4 regions of the Streptomyces sp. NPDC005017 genome follow, and region 4 is predicted to be linked to each of the others. Evidence: riboswitches for the same ligand, from Rfam matches in the RefSeq annotation. Region 4 holds a riboswitch; each other region holds the start of a gene.
The links. A riboswitch is a leader RNA that binds a small molecule or an ion and turns the genes downstream of it on or off. The one in region 4 is predicted to bind cyclic di-AMP.
Positions count from the first base shown of each region.

Region 1 (4,182 bases), on a different contig from region 4:
CGGTGGACAGGCCCTTGGTCTTCAGCACCTTCTTGAGGGTGTGGTAGACCTCGGCGCCCCAGCGCAGGGCCTCGGAGAAGGACTCCGCGCCGATGGGGGCGATCATGAACTCCTGGATGTCCACGTTGGAGTCGGCGTGCGAGCCGCCGTTCAGGATGTTCATCATCGGAACGGGCAGCAGGTGCGCGTTCGGGCCGCCCAGGTAGCGGAAGAGGGGCAGGTCGCTGGCCTCGGAGGCGGCGTGGGCGACGGCGAGGGAGACGCCGAGGATGGCGTTGGCGCCGAGCGAGCCCTTGTTGTCGGTGGCGTCCAGGTCGAACATCGCCTGGTCGATCAGGCGCTGCTCGGTGGCGTCGTAGCCGACGAGCTCCGGGCCGATCTGCTCGATCACGGCGAGGACGGCCTTCTCGACGCCCTTGCCGAGGTAGCGGTTGGGGTCGCCGTCACGGAGCTCGATGGCCTCGAAGGCACCGGTGGAGGCACCGGACGGAACGGCGGCACGACCCGTGCTGCCGTCGTCGAGGCCGACCTCGACCTCGACCGTGGGGTTGCCTCGGGAGTCCAGGATTTCCCGGGCTACGACGACGTCGATGGACGGCACGAGCATCTCCTTCATGGATGTGACGCGGTGGGCAGGCCGCGGGTGTGGCTCTGCGAGACGAGCCTAACCGGCTCCGGCCGATCGGCCAGCCGATGGCTCATCACGTGGACGGAACCGAGAGTAAATTGTTTCTGAACGGAACAAAAGCGTTCCCGGATACGTCTCCGAACTTGGCGGAAACGGGGCTGGCCGCGGAGGTGGGCGACCGAGGGGTGGCTCGGGGCCGTCGCTGGTGGCGGTGGGGTGGGTCGGTGGCGTGGGTCTGCCGGGTGGGTCTGCGGGGGCGCGGTGTTGCGGGTGGTGGGGCGGGTCGGTGGCATGGGTCTGCCAGGTGGGTCTGCGAGGGCGCGGTGTTGCGGGTGGTGGGGCGGGTCGGGGACGGGAGCCCTGCGGGCGGGACAGGTGTCCGGACATGACTCCGCCCCGGCGCGTACGGGGGAAGACGCGCCGGGGCGGGGGCATGGGGGACGGGGGCGGCACCGTGAGGCCGGGAAGCCTGTGGGGACGGGCGACCCCGTGGGCCGGAACGGCCGGTGAGGGGAGGCGAGGCGGAGGCGACTCCGCGGACCGGGGGTCCGTGGGGGGCGGGTCCGTGGGGGCGGGGTGACCTCGTGACGCCGAGGACGTCCCGGGGCCGGAGGCCCGGGGGCTTGAGCGGCCCTGGGGGATCGAAAGTGGTCCGGGGCGGTCCGGGCTGTCCGGTGGGGGCCGGGACAGCCCGGGGCCGGGTGCGGCCGGGGCCCGGTGGGAGCCGGGCCGCGGCGGCCGCGCGGCGGACTACTTCAGGTGCAGCTGCTGACCCGGGTAGATGAAGTCCGCGTCGTCGACGATGTCCTGGTTCAGCTTGAACAGCTTCTGCCAGCCGCCCTTGACCTTGTGCTTCTCGGCGATGGTGCTGAGGCTGTCGCCCTTGACGACCTTGTACTCGCCGTCACCCTTCTTGACCTTCTTGCCGGTCGGGGTGGTGACGGTCTTCTTCGCGGCCGACTTCTTGACGGCGGGGCGCTCCTGCGAACGGGAGGCGCTCTGCTGCTCGGTCGAGCGAGTGTCGGTGCTGGTGCTCGGCTGCGACTCCGGCTGCGCGGGGGCGGCCGGGGCGGCGGAGCCACCGTCGTACGCGGCGCTCGACAGGCCGACGCCGCAGACCGGCCAGGCACCCTTGCCCTGGCCCGCGAGGACCTTCTCGGCGATCTGGATCTGCTGGGACTTGCTCGCCTGGTCGGCGGTGGCGGCGTACTGCGTGCCGCCGTAGGCGGCCCAGGTGGAGGCCGAGAACTGGAGACCGCCGTAGTAGCCGTTGCCGGTGTTGATGGACCAGTTGCCGCCGGACTCGCACTGGGCGACGGCGTCCCACTCGGAGGACGTGGCGGCGGAGGCGCCGCCGGCCGCGATCAGCGGGGCGGCGACCGCGGCGCCGGTCACACCGGCGATGGCGATGGCGCGAGTGGCCTTGGACGGACGACGGTGCTTGCCCTTGCCGGAAAACAGCATGGAGGATCCCCTCACCGACGCCTGCGAGGTGAGCTGTCGGGTTCGGGCCGGTTGAGTTGCCCGGCCGCGCACTCCTCGGTGCGCGGCTTCACCCCAAGCCGGTTCCGGCGTCGAGTCACCTCGACTGCCGGGCCCGGCACTTACCTTGGGTCCCCCGCTCCTGCCTACGGCGCTTACGCGACGACTGTTCCCGGATGGCGCCACTGGCAGGATTCGGCGTTGCGGCGACCGGGGCTCACGTTGGCGAGCGGTCACGACCGTAGACACGCGATTGGCGGAATTTCAAAGACGATCAGGGCGTCTGAGACTCATCCCACACTTTCGCCAAAACGGACATTAGCCATCGAACCGTGACGTGAACTCCCGCTACTTTTCGCCCGGTTCGATACCTACCGCAAGCTTCTGACCGGGCACGATGAGGTTCGGATCGACACCGACCGTCTCGCGGTTACCGGCGTACAGCTCCGACCATCCGCCCTGGAGCTCAAGGGAGTCGGCGATGCCCCAGAGACTGTCGCCCTCCCGGACGGTGTACTCGCCGTCGGCGGCGTCACGCGCGGCGGCGCCGCTGCGCGAGGCGTGACGGCCCGCCGTGTCGCCGTCGCGGCCGTCCTCGGCGGCCGCCTCGCCGTCGGCGCCCGCGCCCTCCTCGGCGCTCGCGCCGCGATGCCGGCCGGTACCGTCCCCGGCCGAACTGTCCGAAGAGCCACCGTTCTCGCCGGACTTGTCCGAATCCTCGGCGTCACCCGCCCCGGAGCCGTCGGCCTCCCGAGACGGGCTCGGGGACGCGGAGGCGGTCCCGTCGGCCTCGGAGTCGGAGTCCGAAGTGGTGGAACTGTCCGACTTGGTCGAGTTGCTGGAATTGCCCGAACCGGCCTCCGAGGAGCCGGAGTCACCGTCCGAGCCACCGTCCGAGTCCGATCCCGACGCACCGGACGAGTCAGAAGTGTCGGTCAATCCCGAAAGTCCCGAATCGTCCCCGTCGGCACCGGTGCCGGCGTCCGCCTCGCCCGAGTCGGCCGTGAGTCCCACGAGCGGACCGCACGTCGGCCACGCCGCGACACCCTGGTCCGCGAGAACGCGCTCGGCGACGGCTATCTGCTGGCGCCGGCTCGCCTGGTCGGGACCCGGGGCGTACTCCAGCCCGCCGTAGCTGTCCCAGTCGAGCTGGCTCAGCCTCAGCCCGCCGTACTGCCCGTACCCGTCGTTCGCGCTCCAGGCCCCTCCCGTCTCGCACTCCGCGACCCGGTCCCAGGTGGAAGCGTCCGCCGCGCTCGCGCCGGAGGCGCCCAGCAACGGGATGGCGATGGCAGAGCCGGTCACTCCTGCCGCGACGACAAGAGCCGGAGCCTGACGGGGGCGACGGTGACGACCGTTCCCGGAGAGCATGCGGAGACCTTTCGGGCGACAGCAACGACCGGCGCGGCGGGTACTGCGAGGCGCCGCGCTGATGGGTGAACGTATAGGCAGACGATCACTTGTCACAAGTTCATGCCGCGCAGATCACGTGAAGATCACAGTGTTGATGGTGTGTCACCTTTGCCCGCGTCAGTTCCACACGGAGAACGGCACGGTCGGGTTGCCCCGGTCTATAGGGATTGGCGCATCTGGTCTGCCGGTTCCGGCGGGTCCACGGGCGTGAACTCGACCGGCAGCGTGCGCAGGCCCCGCATGATGAGGCCGCCGCGCCAGCGCAACTCCTCCGGATCCGCGGCCAGTCGCAGATCCGGCAGCCGGGTGAGCAGGGTGGCCAGCGCGGTCTGCCCCTCCAGCCGGGCGAGCGGGGCGCCGAGGCAGTAGTGGATGCCGTGCCCGTATCCCAGGTGCTGGTTGTCGCGGCGCGCGAGGTCCAGCAGATCCGGGTCGGTGAACCGCTCCGGGTCGCGGTCCGCCGCCGCCAGCACCACCAGCACCGGGTCGCCGGCCGCGATGTCCTGCCCCCCGATCGTCAGCGGCCGGGTGGCGAACCGCCAGGTCGCCAGCTCCACCGGGCCGTCGTAGCGCAGCAGTTCCTCCACCCCGGTCGCGAGCAGACCGCTCTCCCCCGCCGCGAGGGACCGCTGCAGCCGCTCCCGCTCACCGGGGTGGGT
Region 1 is NZ_JBIALD010000015.1:91,518-95,699, forward strand. It holds gene eno (phosphopyruvate hydratase) at 1-607, opposite strand, end outside; gene ACFYR0_RS23080 (transglycosylase family protein) at 1,379-2,092, opposite strand; cyclic di-AMP (ydaO/yuaA leader) riboswitch at 2,096-2,274, opposite strand; gene ACFYR0_RS23085 (transglycosylase family protein) at 2,459-3,415, opposite strand; gene ACFYR0_RS23090 (cytochrome P450) at 3,682-4,182, opposite strand, start outside.
Region 1: linked by a shared signal. The riboswitch ahead of ACFYR0_RS23080 (transglycosylase family protein) and the one ahead of ACFYR0_RS05525 (C40 family peptidase) in region 4 are both predicted to bind cyclic di-AMP.

Region 2 (4,182 bases), on a different contig from region 4:
GCGACGGGACTCGTTGCGCTCGATGACCGCGTTGGCCGCGGTCAGGATGGTCTGGGTGGAGCGGTAGTTCTGCTCCAGCAGGATCGTCGTCGCGTCCGGGTAGTCCTCCTCGAACTGGAGGATGTTGCGGATGGTCGCGCCGCGGAAGGCGTAGATCGACTGGTCGGCGTCACCCACCACGCAGAGCTCGGCGGGCGGCACGTCGTACTCGCTGGACGGTGCGTCGACCGGGTGCTCACCGGTGCCCACCAGCTCGCGCACCAGGGCGTACTGGGCGTGGTTGGTGTCCTGGTACTCGTCGACCAGGACGTGGCGGAAGCGGCGGCGGTAGTGCTCGGCGACGTCCGGGAAGGCGCGCAGCAGATTGACCGTCGTCATGATCAGGTCGTCGAAGTCGAGGGCGTTCGCCTCGCGCAGCCGCGACTGGTACATCGCGTAGGCCTGGGCGAGGGTCTTCTCGAAGCCGTCGGACGCCTGGGCGGCGAAGTCCTCCTCGTCGATCAGCTCGTTCTTCAGGTTGCTGATCTTGGCGCTGAAGGACTTCGGCGGGAAGCGCTTCGGGTCGAGGTCCAGGTCGCGGCAGACCAGGGCCATCAGGCGCTTGGAGTCGGCGGCGTCGTAGATCGAGAAGGACGACGTGAAGCCGAGCTTCTTGGACTCGCGGCGCAGGATGCGCACGCACGCGCTGTGGAAGGTCATCACCCACATCGCGTTCGCCCGCGGGCCGACGAGCTGCTCGACGCGCTCCTTCATCTCGCCCGCGGCCTTGTTGGTGAAGGTGATCGCGAGGATCTGGCCCGGGTGCACATGGCGCTCGCCCAGCAGATGCGCGATGCGGTGGGTGAGCACACGGGTCTTGCCGGAGCCGGCGCCGGCCACGATGAGCAGCGGGGAGCCGGAGTGGACGACCGCGGCTCGCTGGTTGTCGTTGAGACCGTCCAGCAGGGCCGCCGCGTCGATCACCGGGCGCGGGGCGCCGTCACGGTAGTACTGGTCCCGGTCCGGGGGCACGTCGAACTTCCCGCCGAACAGATCCTCCGGAACGCGCTCCGGAGCATGCTCGTCCTCGGGCGGCGGCGGGTGCTCCTCCTCGTGCCCGCGAGGGGCCTGGAGGTCCGCCAGGAAGCTGTCGTCAAAGAGGCTGCTCATCGCTCTCCGAGTCTAGGGGCCCCCACCGACAACCGGCCGCCGTCCGGAGAACTCCCCGCCACCACCCTGCGTAGCGCCGACGGCACAGCCTGCGGCACAACAAGCGCGTGCACGACAAGGTCACAAAAATGTATCGGGCATATCGCCCATCAACCTTCACACGTGCCACACGAGTTGGCTACGGTTCCGGGCAGGCCGTACGACCCCCACCGGCGAACGACGCCGGGCCGTACCGCCTCCGCCGAGTCCGGTGCGCCCGAACGCCCGCCGGAGCCGGGGACCCACAGATCCCGGGGTGAATCGGCTCACTTCCTCGCGGGAGCGAGCCGTAGGGCAACCCTTCCGAACCACCCGCCCGAACCCGACAGCTAACTCGGTAGGCGGCCGATGGAAGGAGTCGCCTCTCTTGGCGTCGCACCGCAAGCCGCGTCCCGCCGGGACGCGTGTCGCAGGCATACGGACCCCCGCCCTGGCCACGGCGGCCCTCACCTCCGTGGCCCTGCTGTCCCAGACGGCCAACGCCACCCCCTCGGACGACGACCGGCCGAGCCTGGAGGAGGTCGAGAAGAAGGTCGACGATCTCTACCGCCAGGCGGAGTCGGCGACCGAGAAGTACAACTCCGCCAAGGAGCGGACCACCAAGCAGCGCAAGCAGGTCGACACCCTCCTGGACGACGTCGCCAAGCGCACCCAGAAGCTCAACGACGCGCGCGAGGAACTCGGTTCCTTCGCCGCGGCCCAGTACCGCACCGGCTCCGCCGCGCCGGACACGGCGACCTTCCTCCTCGCCGACAGCCCGCAGGACTACTTCGACCAGAACCAGCTGATGGACCGGCTGACCGGCCGTCAGAAGGACGCGGTCGACGACTACGTCACCCAGCAGTCCGAGACCATGGAGAAGCGCCGCGAGGCCACCGAGAGCCTCGCGACGCTGACCGACTCCCAGACCGAGCTGAGGACGGCCAAGGCGACCGTCCAGAAGAAGCTCTCCGACGCGCGCGAGCTGCTGTCGCAGCTGACCGCCGAGGAGAAGGCCCGGCTCGCGCGGATCGAGGAGCAGAAGCGCGAGGAGGCCGCCCGCAAGGCCGCCGAGCTCGCCGCGCAGCAGGCCGAGGAACAGCGCGAGCGCGAGGCGGCCGCCGCGGAGGCCGCGGCCCGGGAGGCGGCGCGGCCGGACCCGGCCCCGTCGCCCTCCACCGGCACCACCGAGACGCCGTCCACGCCCGCGCCTGACACCTCGACCTCCACCAAGGGCGACAAGGCGGTCGCCTTCGCCCGCACCCAGATCGGCAAGCCGTACGTGTGGGGCGCCACGGGGCCCGACTCCTACGACTGCTCCGGCCTCACCGGGGCCGCGTGGAAGGCCGCCGGCGTCACCCTCCCGCGCACCACGTGGGACCAGGTCAACGCGGGCACCACGGTCTCCCTCACCGACGCCCGGCCCGGTGACCTCGTCTTCTTCTACGACGACCTCAGCCACGTCGGCCTCTACATCGGCAACGGCATGATGATCCACGCCCCCAAGCCGGGCGCCTACGTCCGCGAGGAGTCGATCTACTACGACGGCGAGGGCTCGATCCACAGCGTGGTGCGGCCGGGCTGACGCGAGAACGCGGCACGCGCGCGTGAGGGCCGTACGCGGCTGGTACGCGCGCGTGAGGGCGGTTACGCGGCTTCGTAAGCGCGTGTGGGTGCGTGAGGGCCGTACGCGGCGGCTCGTACGTGCGCACGTGGGCGCGTCATCGGTGTGCCACGGGGCCATGGGTGCGCCACGGGGCACCCCGGCCGGGGTCGTCGCGCAGTTCCCCGCGCCCCTTAGGGGCGTGCCCTTGAGGCGTCTCAGGGCCGGGGCCCCGCTTTTAGGGGTACGGGGAACTGCGCGATCAACCACGACGAACCCGCACGTTCAAATCAGGGGGCGCCGGGAACCGGGCGGCGCTGTGGGCTGTTCGGCGGGCGACGGCGTGGTTTCGGCCGTGCCCGCGCGTGGCCCGCGTGCGCGGCACGGGCTGGTTCCTAGCATCGGGCGCATGCCCGCTACCACCACTTCCCCGAGCGCCTGGTGGGCGCAGCGTCCGCCCGCGGCCGGGGCCGCCGTGATGGCGACCGGCATCCTGTCGGTCGGTCTGCATCTGTCCGGCCACGAGGTGCTGTCGCGGATCCTGCTCGTGCTCGCCTGCCTCGCGTGGCTGGGCCTGGCGGCGGACTTCGTCCTACGGCTGCTGCGGGAGCGGGGGCGGTGGCTCGAGGAGGCGGGGTCACCGGCCGCCCTGACGGCGGTGGCCGCGACGACCGTGCTGGGCACGCGTTTCTCGGTGCTGGGCTGGCAGTCCCTGGCCTACGCGCTGCTGGCGCTCGCCACGGTGCTGTGGCCGGTGCTGATGGTCGACGTGGTCGGGCGCTGGAAGCAGCGGATGCCCGGGGCGGTGTTCCTCGGCTGTGTGGCCACGCAGGGGCTCGCGGTGCTCGGGGCGACCCTGGCCGGGGCGGAGGAGGTGGCCTGGCTGGCGCGCGCGGCCATGGTGCTGTTCTGGCTCGGCCTCGTCGTCTACGGCTTCGCGCTGGCCCGTTTCGATCCGCGTCAGGTGGTCAGGGGCGCCGGTGACCAGTGGATCGCGGGCGGCGCGCTCGCGATCTCCGCCCTGGCCGGATCGAAGCTGATCGCCGCCGACAGCCCGCGGCTGTACCTGTGGAACCAGGACGACTACGACGTCCTGCGCTCGGTCACCCTCACCCTGCTCCTGCTCGACGTCGCCTGCTACGTCGTCCTGCTCGCCGCCGAGGCCGGATGGCCGCGGCCGGGCTACGACGTCCGGCGCTGGTCCACCGTCTTCCCCATGGGCATGACGGCGGCGGCGGCGCTGTCCGTGTCCACCGCCCTGGACGTCCCGTGGCTGAAGGGCCCGGGTCAGGTGCTGCTGTGGATCGCCGTGGCCGCCTGGCTGGCGGTGGCCGCCCTGGCCGTCGCGGCGGCCCGAGCGGAGCTGCGGGGCGAGCGGGCCCCGCGGCACTCGGCGGAGGGCGTCAGGTCCA
Region 2 is NZ_JBIALD010000001.1:66,837-71,018, reverse strand. It holds gene pcrA (DNA helicase PcrA) at 1-1,149, opposite strand, end outside; cyclic di-AMP (ydaO/yuaA leader) riboswitch at 1,379-1,548, shown strand; gene ACFYR0_RS00250 (NlpC/P60 family protein) at 1,556-2,752, shown strand; gene ACFYR0_RS00245 (tellurite resistance/C4-dicarboxylate transporter family protein) at 3,180-4,182, shown strand, end outside; gene ACFYR0_RS00240 (hypothetical protein) at 4,174-4,182, opposite strand, start outside.
Region 2: linked by a shared signal. The riboswitch ahead of ACFYR0_RS00250 (NlpC/P60 family protein) and the one ahead of ACFYR0_RS05525 (C40 family peptidase) in region 4 are both predicted to bind cyclic di-AMP.

Region 3 (4,182 bases), on a different contig from region 4:
CAGCGCGGGGCTTCCGGAGGCCTGGGCGAGCGTCTCGTGGAACCAGCTCCCCAGGGACCTCAGATCGTCGCTGCTGCCCCGTCTGGCCCGCTCCTGGCCCAGCCGCACCAGACCGCGCAGCACCTTCAGATGGGCCTCGGTGCGGCGCTGCGCGGCCCGGGAGGCGCCGAGCGGCTCCAGCAGCATGCGCATCTCCAGCAGGTCCGCGGCCTCCTGCTCGGTGGGTTCGGCGACACAGGCGCCCGCGTGCCGCCGGGTCACCACGAACCCCTCCGCCTCCAGCGTGCGCAGGGCCTCCCGGACGGGGACGCGCGAGACGCCGTAGCGCTTCGCCAGCACTTCCTCGGTGAGCCGGCCGCCGCGTTCGTAGACACCCGCGACGATGTCGTCCCGGATCGCCGTGCACACCGAGTGCGCCGGAACACGCATGACCGACCTCCGCATTAATCCCCGTGAAACGTCGACGATTGACGTGTGTTCAGCGACTCTATTGCAATCACGCCGAATTTCCGAAGGCCGGCCGGAATCCATGAATATTTTTTGGACATACGACCGCCTCCGGACGGCCGAATCGAACGCTCGGCGACGGGCGGCGAACACCTGGGCTACAGGAGCGGCGCCCCTCCGAGGGGGCGGGAACGTCGAAAGCCCCGGCCGTGACGGCCGGGGCTTTCGGTACGGCGTACGTGGTCACCCGCTGAGCGGTGCCCACGTGGGCGCGGACACGGGGATCAGATGTTCACGCCGTGCGAGCGCAGGTAGGAGACCGGGTCGATGTCCGAGCCGTACTCCTCGCCCGAGCGGGCCTCGAAGTGCAGGTGCGCGCCGGTGACGTTGCCGGTGGCGCCGGACAGCCCCAGCTGCTGGCCCGGGACGACCGACTGGCCCACCGCGACGGCGATGGAGGACAGGTGGCCGTACTGGGTGTAGGTGCCGTCGTGCATCCGTACGACCACCTGGTTGCCGTACGCGCCGCCCCAGCCCGCCTCGACGACGGTGCCCATGCCGACGGCCTGGACGACCGTGCCGCTGGCGGCGTGGAAGTCGACACCGGTGTGGCTGCCGGAGGACCACACGGCGCCGCCGGTGCGGTAGCCGGTGGAGACGTAGGAGCCGGCGATCGGCGACACGAAGGTGTTCAGACGCTTGCGCTCGGCCTCGCGGGCGGCGCGCTCCTCGGCCTCGCGGGCGGCCTCCGCACGCTCCTCCGCGCGCTTCTTGGCGGCCGCCTCGGCACGCTGCTCGGCGAGCGCCTTCTCGGCGGCCAGCTTCTGCGCGTCGGCCTGGGCGTCGATCTGGTCGGCGACCGAGTCGCCGAGGGTGATGACCGGCAGCAGACCGGTCTGCTCGGTCTCGGGCTGCTCGGCTGCGAGGGCCGGAGCGGCCAGGGTGCCGATGGCGCCGGTGGTGGCGAGCGCCGCGACGCCCGCCGCGCGGACGGTGCCGCGCTGCATCCGGCTGGGACGGCGGTGCTTCCCGGTGGCGCGGGTGAACGCCATGTAGTGGCTGGTCCTTTCCTTCCTTCTCGCCTACCGGGTTAGCTGACGGGTTCGGAGCAGGAAGGTCTCCTACGGACCCCCTCGCCTGCGCGCGGGCGTCCGATTCACCCCAGGGACTTCGGTGGGTCCCCGGCTCCCCTGGCTCGCGCCGTGGGGGACTCGGCGATGACTGTCCGGTGCCGCGGCTGCGGCGCACTGCCTGACGAACAGCCCGCATGACGCTAAGGGGACTGTCTTCCAATCCTCAAACCGATCAGAGGATTTGTAGCGCATGCCACAGGGCAGATGGGACTTCTCTCCCGCAATCCCCTGTCAATACAGACAAAAACGGGCCCTGGTGACACTCCGGTCACCAGGGCCCCGCGCGCGCGTGACGTGGATTGTCCGCGTTCGGGTCCTTCGCGCTCGTCACCGCAGGACCTCACGCGCGTGACGCCGGCCTCCTCGCCACGCGCGCGTGCCCTCACGTCCCTACTCGGCCGCCACGACGGTCACTTCACCGATGCCGAGGGCCTCCACCGGCTCCTTGATCTCCGCCGCGTCGCCGACCAGGACCGTCACCAGCCGGTCCACGGGGAAGGCGTTCACGACGGCCGCCGTGGCCTCCACCGTGCCGGTGGCGGCGAGCTGCTGATACAGCGTCGCCTGGAAGTCGTCGGGCAGGTGCTGCTCGACCTGGTCGGCCAGCGTGCCCGCGACCGCGGCGGCGGTCTCGTACTTGAGCGGCGCCACCCCGACCAGGTTCTGCACCGCGACGTCCCGCTCGGCGTCGGTCAGGCCCTCCGCCGCGAGCGTGCGCAGTACCGTCCACAGGTCCGCCAGGGCGGGGCCGGTGTTCGGGGTGTCGACGGAACCGCTGATGGCGAGCATCGACACGCCCGAGCCGTCGGGCGCGGAGCGCAGCACCTGGCCGAACGACCGCACGCCGTAGGTGTAGCCCTTCTCCTCGCGCAGGACGCGGTCCAGGCGGGAGGTGAGGGTACCGCCCAGGCAGTACGTGCCGAGGATCTGCGCGGGCCACACGCGGTCGTGCCGGTCGGACCCGACGCGGCCGATGAGCAGCTGCGTCTGGACGGCGCCGGGCCGGTCCACGATGACGACCCGGCCGGTGTCGTCGGCGGTCACCGCGGGGACCGGCCGGGGCGCGGCCTTGGAGCCCGTCCAGGCGCCCAGGGTGTCGCCGAGAAGCGCGTCCAGGTCGACGCCCTCCAGGTCGCCCACGACGACCGCCGTGGCCGTGCCGGGGCGCACGTGCCGCTCGTAGAAGGCGCGCACGGCCGCGGAGTCGATCGCGGTGACCGTCTCCTCGGAGCCCTGACGCGGGCGGGACATGCGCGAGTCGGCCGGGAACAGCTCCTTGGAGAGCTCCTTGGCCGCGCGCCGGGCCGGGTTGGCCAGCTCGTGCGGGATCTCGTCGAGACGGTTGGTCACCAGCCGCTCGATCTCGCTGTCGGCGAAGGCGGGGGCCCGCAGCGCGTCGGCGAGCAGGCCGAGCGCCTTGGCCAGCCGGGAGACGGGAACCTCCAGGCTGAGACGGACGCCTGGGTGGTCGGCGTGCGAGTCGAGGGTGGCGCCGCAGCGCTCCAGCTCGGCCGCGAAGTCCTCGGCGGAGTGCTTGTCGGTGCCCTCGGAGAAGGCCCGGGCCATGATCGTGGCCACGCCCTCCTGGGCGGCCGGCTCGGCGTCGAGCGGCGCGTCCAGGAGCACCTCGACGGCGACGACCTGCTGGCCGGGGCGGTGGCAGCGCAGCACGGTCAGGCCGTTGTCGAGGGTCCCGCGCGCGGGCGCCGGGAACGCCCAGGGCCGGGCGTCGCCGGGCTGCGGCTGGGGGTGGAAGTCCATGGTGGCGAGCTCGGTCACTTGGCCGTCTCCTCGTTCGTGTCGGCACCGGCCTCGACGGTGGCCTCGGCCTCCGGGTCCTCGGGGAAGTCCTCGTCCTCGGTGTGCTGCGCGGACTCCGGGGACAGCGGCTCGTAGACGAGCACCGCGCGGTTGTCGGGCCGCAGCCGGGCCGCGGCGACCTCGCGGACCTCCTCGGCCGACACCTCCAGCACGCGCTTCACCGCCGTCAGGGCGAGCTGCGGGTCGCCGAACAGCACGGCGAAACGGCACAGTTCGTCGGCCCGGCCCGCGACCGTGCCGAGCCGGTCCAGCCACTCGCGCTCCAACTGCGCCTGGGCGCGCTCCATCTCCTCGGCGGTCGGCCCCTCGGCGGCGAACCGCGCGAGCTCCTCGTCGATGGCGGCCTCGATGACCGGCACCTCGACGTCCCCGGAGGTCTTGACGTCCAGCCAGCCCAGCGAGGGCGCCCCGGCCAGGCGCAGCAGGCCGAAGCCGGCCGCGACGGCCGTACGGTCACGGCGTACCAGCCGGTTGTACAGGCGCGAGGACTCGCCGCCGCCGAGGACGGTGAGCGCGAGGTCGACGGCGTCGCACGCGCGCGTGCCGTCGTGCGGCAGCCGGTAGGCGGCCATCAGGGCCCGCGCGGGGACCTCCTCCTCGACGACCTCGCGCAGCTGCTCGCCGATGACGTCGGGGAGGGTGCCGTCGCGCGGGGCCGGCTTGCCGTCGTGGGCCGCGATGGAGCCGAAGTACTTCTCGATCCAGGCGAGGGTCTGCTCGGGGTCGATGTCGCCGACCACGGACAGGACCGCGTTGTTGGGCGCGTAGTACGTCCGGAAGA
Region 3 is NZ_JBIALD010000008.1:223,581-227,762, forward strand. It holds gene ACFYR0_RS15160 (GntR family transcriptional regulator) at 1-429, opposite strand, end outside; gene ACFYR0_RS15165 (M23 family metallopeptidase) at 732-1,499, opposite strand; cyclic di-AMP (ydaO/yuaA leader) riboswitch at 1,513-1,674, opposite strand; gene ACFYR0_RS15170 (M16 family metallopeptidase) at 1,971-3,359, opposite strand; gene ACFYR0_RS15175 (M16 family metallopeptidase) at 3,356-4,182, opposite strand, start outside.
Region 3: linked by a shared signal. The riboswitch ahead of ACFYR0_RS15165 (M23 family metallopeptidase) and the one ahead of ACFYR0_RS05525 (C40 family peptidase) in region 4 are both predicted to bind cyclic di-AMP.

Region 4 (4,182 bases):
ACCGATGCGTATTCAGAACTGAGCGTTTTCAGATTCGGTCGAAAACTGTCAGTGGAACGCGGCCGTGAATCCCGCCCAGCTCTCGGGGGAGAAGAACAGGGAGGGTCCGTCCGGATCCTTGGAGTCGCGCACGGCGAGACGTCCGCTCAGACGGGCCGTCTCGACGCAGTTGTTGGCTCCGGTGCTGTAGCTGCTGCGCAGCCACTGTGCGCTGTTCGGTGAGGTGCGGGAGGGTAAATCGCTAGGCAGTGCGGTCATGGTGCCTCCTTACGCGCCGTCGACCGTGGTGGCGATGTAATCCAGCGAGTCCTCAGGTGAAAGAGCGTGCCTCTGAAGGCTGTTGAAGGCCTCGACGTAGGCATCGAGGTCTTCTTTCCGTTCGAGGTAGAGGCTACTCGTCATATGGTCGAGAACAACCACGTCCAGATCAGAAGTGCGCGGAAATGAGAAGATAACGAAAGGCCCGGAGATGCCGATATGCGCCCCGGCCGAGAACGGCAGCACCTGGATGCGCACCTGCGGCAGCCGTGCCGCCTCCAGCAGGCTCCGCAACTGCCGTTCCATCACCTCGGGCCCGCCCACCTCCCGGCGCAGTACGGCCTCGTCCAGCACCGCGGTCAGCTCCAGCGGCGGCCGAGCCCGCAGCACGTCCTGCCGGGCCAGCCGTACCCGTACCAGCGCGTCCAGCCGGTCGTCGGGCTCGCCGCGCAGGTCACCGACCGCGGCGCCGGTCACCGCGCGGGCGTACTCCGGCGTCTGGAGCAGCCCGGGCACGACCGAGGTCTCCAGCGTGCGCATCGCACTGGCCTGCGACTCCAGGCTGATGAAGTCCCGGTACGCGGGCGGCAGCACCCCGCGGTAGGCGTGCCACCAGTGGTGCCGGCCGACCCCGTCGTCCGAGCCCGCCAACGTCAGCAGCAGCTCGCGCAGCTCGGGTTCCGAGACACCGTAGGCGTCCAGCAGTAACCGCACGTCGGCCGGTTTCACGCCACTCGCGCCCGTCTCGATCCGGCTCACTTTCGACTGGTGCCAGCCCACCAGACGGGCCGCCTCACCACTGGTGAGCCCCGTCCGGGCGCGCAGGGCACGCAGCTCGGCGCCGAGTTTGCGGCGGCGCACCGCGGGACCGTGCTGCACGGGAGTACTCCCTACTCCTCAAGAGCCGCCCAAATACGTTCTGCCGTCGCAGAGTTCACCGCTTCGAGCGACAGATATATGCATATCTTGGTGGTTCGGCACCATGACCGGCGCACTGGTGGCAGTCTGGCGGAGAAGCACCAGTCCGGGACCGTACTCGAACCATCCGATCCGTGTCGGACCGCGGTCCCGTGGGAAAGGGACGACGTCGCCATGGCAGACCACCTGGAAGCATCCGTCACTCTGCCGAGCGATCCCGCCTCGGTCTCCGCGGCTCGTGCCTACGTCCTCGACACCCTGGCGGAGTGGGGCCTGCCGTCGGACACGGACGCGGCCGACAGCATCCGGCTCATCGTCTCCGAACTCGCCACCAACGCGGTACAGCACACCTTCGGGCAGTCACCCACCTTCACGGTGGCCATGCGCCTGGAGCGTGACGAACAGCTGCGCATCGGTGTCACCGACAGCCACCCGAGATTCCCCAAACGGCTCCCGGCCGCCGTGCAGCAGGACAACGGCCGCGGCATGGTCATCATCCGCTGGCTGACGGCGGAATGCGGCGGCAGGCTCCGCGTCCGCCCCACCCGCGAGGGCGGCAAGACGGTCGCCATCGAACTCCCCTGGACCGTCCCCGCCCACCCGATCCCCACAGCCGTCCAGAACGACCCCTGACAACGGGCTGCAGAGGGGCAAGAGAAAGGGGCGCGGGGAACCGCGCGACAAGCCGGCCACGACAGCTCCGCCAGGGCCCGAGAAGGGGCGCGGGGAACTGCGCACCAAGCTCGCCACGACCGCCCCGCCAGGCCCCGAGAAACGGCGCGACCACCAGCCCCGACAAGGAGGCGCGGGGAACTGCGCGACAAGCCCACACAGGCCCGCACAGCTCCACGCACGCCCGCCGGCAGGCGCGAGCAAGAACCCACACCGCTCAGGTCGCCCCCGGCGAAACCGCCCCGGCGAAACCGGGCGGACCCGGGCGGTGACGGCCTGTCAGGGCAACCGCACCGCCCGGGAGCGGATCAGCTCACACGCCCGTACCAGACACTGCTCGTCCAGATCTTCTGGAGCCGCACCACGTCACCCGTCTTCGGCGAGTGCCAGATCTTGCCCTTACCGGCGTAGATGCCCACGTGGTACACGTTCGAGCCCGAGTGGAAGAACACCAGGTCCCCGGCCCTGCGGCTCCTGGCCGAGATGTGCCGGGTCTTGTTGTACTGCTGGGCCGCCGTACGAGGCAGCGTCTTGCCCGCCTTCTTGTACGAGTACATCGTCAGCCCGGAGCAGTCGAACCGGTACGGCCCGGTGGCGCCGTACTTGTACGGCGAGCCCTTCTTCGAGGCGGCGACCTGGAGCGCCTTCGTCGCGGGCGTGGCGGCGGCGGCCTCGGCGGCGCCCCCCGGCACCACGAGCGAGCCGCCCACCGCGGCGATGGTGAGGGCCGAAGCCGTACCGGCTCGGGCCATGAGCGACGGGACACGATTCTGCGCGGTCATGCGCAACCCTTCGTCAAACCGCCTGAGAAGGATGACCTGTCGGATTCGGACTGGCGAAGTAGCCCGGCCGCCCGAAGGCGGCTTCACCCCAAGGACCACTCGGAACTTGCGCTCCGGCGGCCCGTCGTGCCTGGGTCCTCCACTCCTGCCGATCCACTCCTGTCGACCGGTCATCCGGGCGGCGGCAGGACTCGGCGTCCGCCCGGACCGCCCCGCCGCGGTGGCGGGGGCTTGTCGTCAGACAGGGATCTTCACTCACAAGTGACCGAAATGCCCAACGGAAACGGGGATTTGTGTTGTTGCTCACCACTCACCCGTTCGGGTGGACACAGTGATCAACCGGGGCTTGTCGAGACCCCGGAACGGCCCCGGACCAGCACGGAAACCCCTGCCGCGGGCTCTCGTCCGCGCGTGCTGCGCAACCGCGCGGGCCCCTCAGGTCGAGAGGTTTCTACTCCAATAGGGGGTACGTCATTTGGTCGGTTTGGCGGCTGGTCCGGACGGTTCGGCGAACGGACTCGGAGACGGCCCGCGGGGCGGTTCGGCGAACGGTCCCGGAGACGGCCGACGGCGCGCGGACGTCTCCTGGTGACGATCGGTCAACTGACTCTCCGTCCGTCGCGGGCGGCCGCTCGACTCCTGGTGACCGTGGATCAGCCGGCCGGCACCGGCCGGTGCGCGGCGGCGGCCGGTGCCGACGGCACGGCCCGCGCCCTCAGCGCGCCGTCCAGGACGACCGCGGCGAGTCCCAGCACCGCCCAGACGGTCGGCGTCAGGGCCGGGCCGGCCCCCGCGGCGCCGTCGAAGCAGGAGACCGAGCGGATCAGCGTCGCCCCTGCGCCGGGCGGCAGCCACTGGCCGAGGACCCCTACGGGCTCGGGCAGCATCTGCGGTGCGGAGGCGGCCCGGGAGAAGGGGTCGCCCAGCAGGACGACCACGCCCGAGGCGAGGCCGATCCGGCCGGGCCGATCAGCGAGGCGAGGCCCGCGACCGTGCCGCCGACGGCCGGCGCGGGCAGGGCGAGGACCCCGCGGCCTCCGTCCACCAGTCGCCCGTCAGCACACCCGGCCGGCTGTGCGCGAGGGCCGCCCCGACCGCGCCGGCCAGGCCCGCGGTGCCCACAGCACGGCCACCGCGCGACCGCCCCGCAGTCCGCCCAGGACGACCAGGGCGCCCATCGCCACACCGGCGAGGCTTAGCGGCGGCACGCTGGCGCCCGGCGTCGCCCCGCGCGGGTCGTCCTCGGGCCGGACGTGCTGATGCCCCGGGTGCCGGCCGGGATGCGCGAGCGACGGCCGCTGCTGCTGGAGGGCGGCGAGTGGATGTTCCCCCGGCTGATGGTGCAGGTGTGGACCGAGACCCTGCGCAACGAACAGCTCGCCGCGCTGCTCGCGCCCGGCTTCGAACGCATCCCGGAGGGCCGGCGGGAGGTCGCCGAGTCCTACCGCCGGGCGGGGCTGCCGGCGAAGGACGCGGACGCCGACGCGCTCGCCCGCGTGATGGTCGCCGTGGTGCAGGGATTCGCCGTGCGGACGGCCCTGTTCGGCGACGT
Region 4 is NZ_JBIALD010000003.1:105,003-109,184, forward strand. It holds gene ACFYR0_RS05510 (DUF397 domain-containing protein) at 49-258, opposite strand; gene ACFYR0_RS05515 (helix-turn-helix domain-containing protein) at 268-1,137, opposite strand; gene ACFYR0_RS05520 (ATP-binding protein) at 1,351-1,809, shown strand; gene ACFYR0_RS05525 (C40 family peptidase) at 2,157-2,630, opposite strand; cyclic di-AMP (ydaO/yuaA leader) riboswitch at 2,635-2,837, opposite strand; gene ACFYR0_RS05530 (hypothetical protein) at 3,284-3,568, opposite strand; gene ACFYR0_RS05535 (TetR family transcriptional regulator C-terminal domain-containing protein) at 3,911-4,182, shown strand, end outside.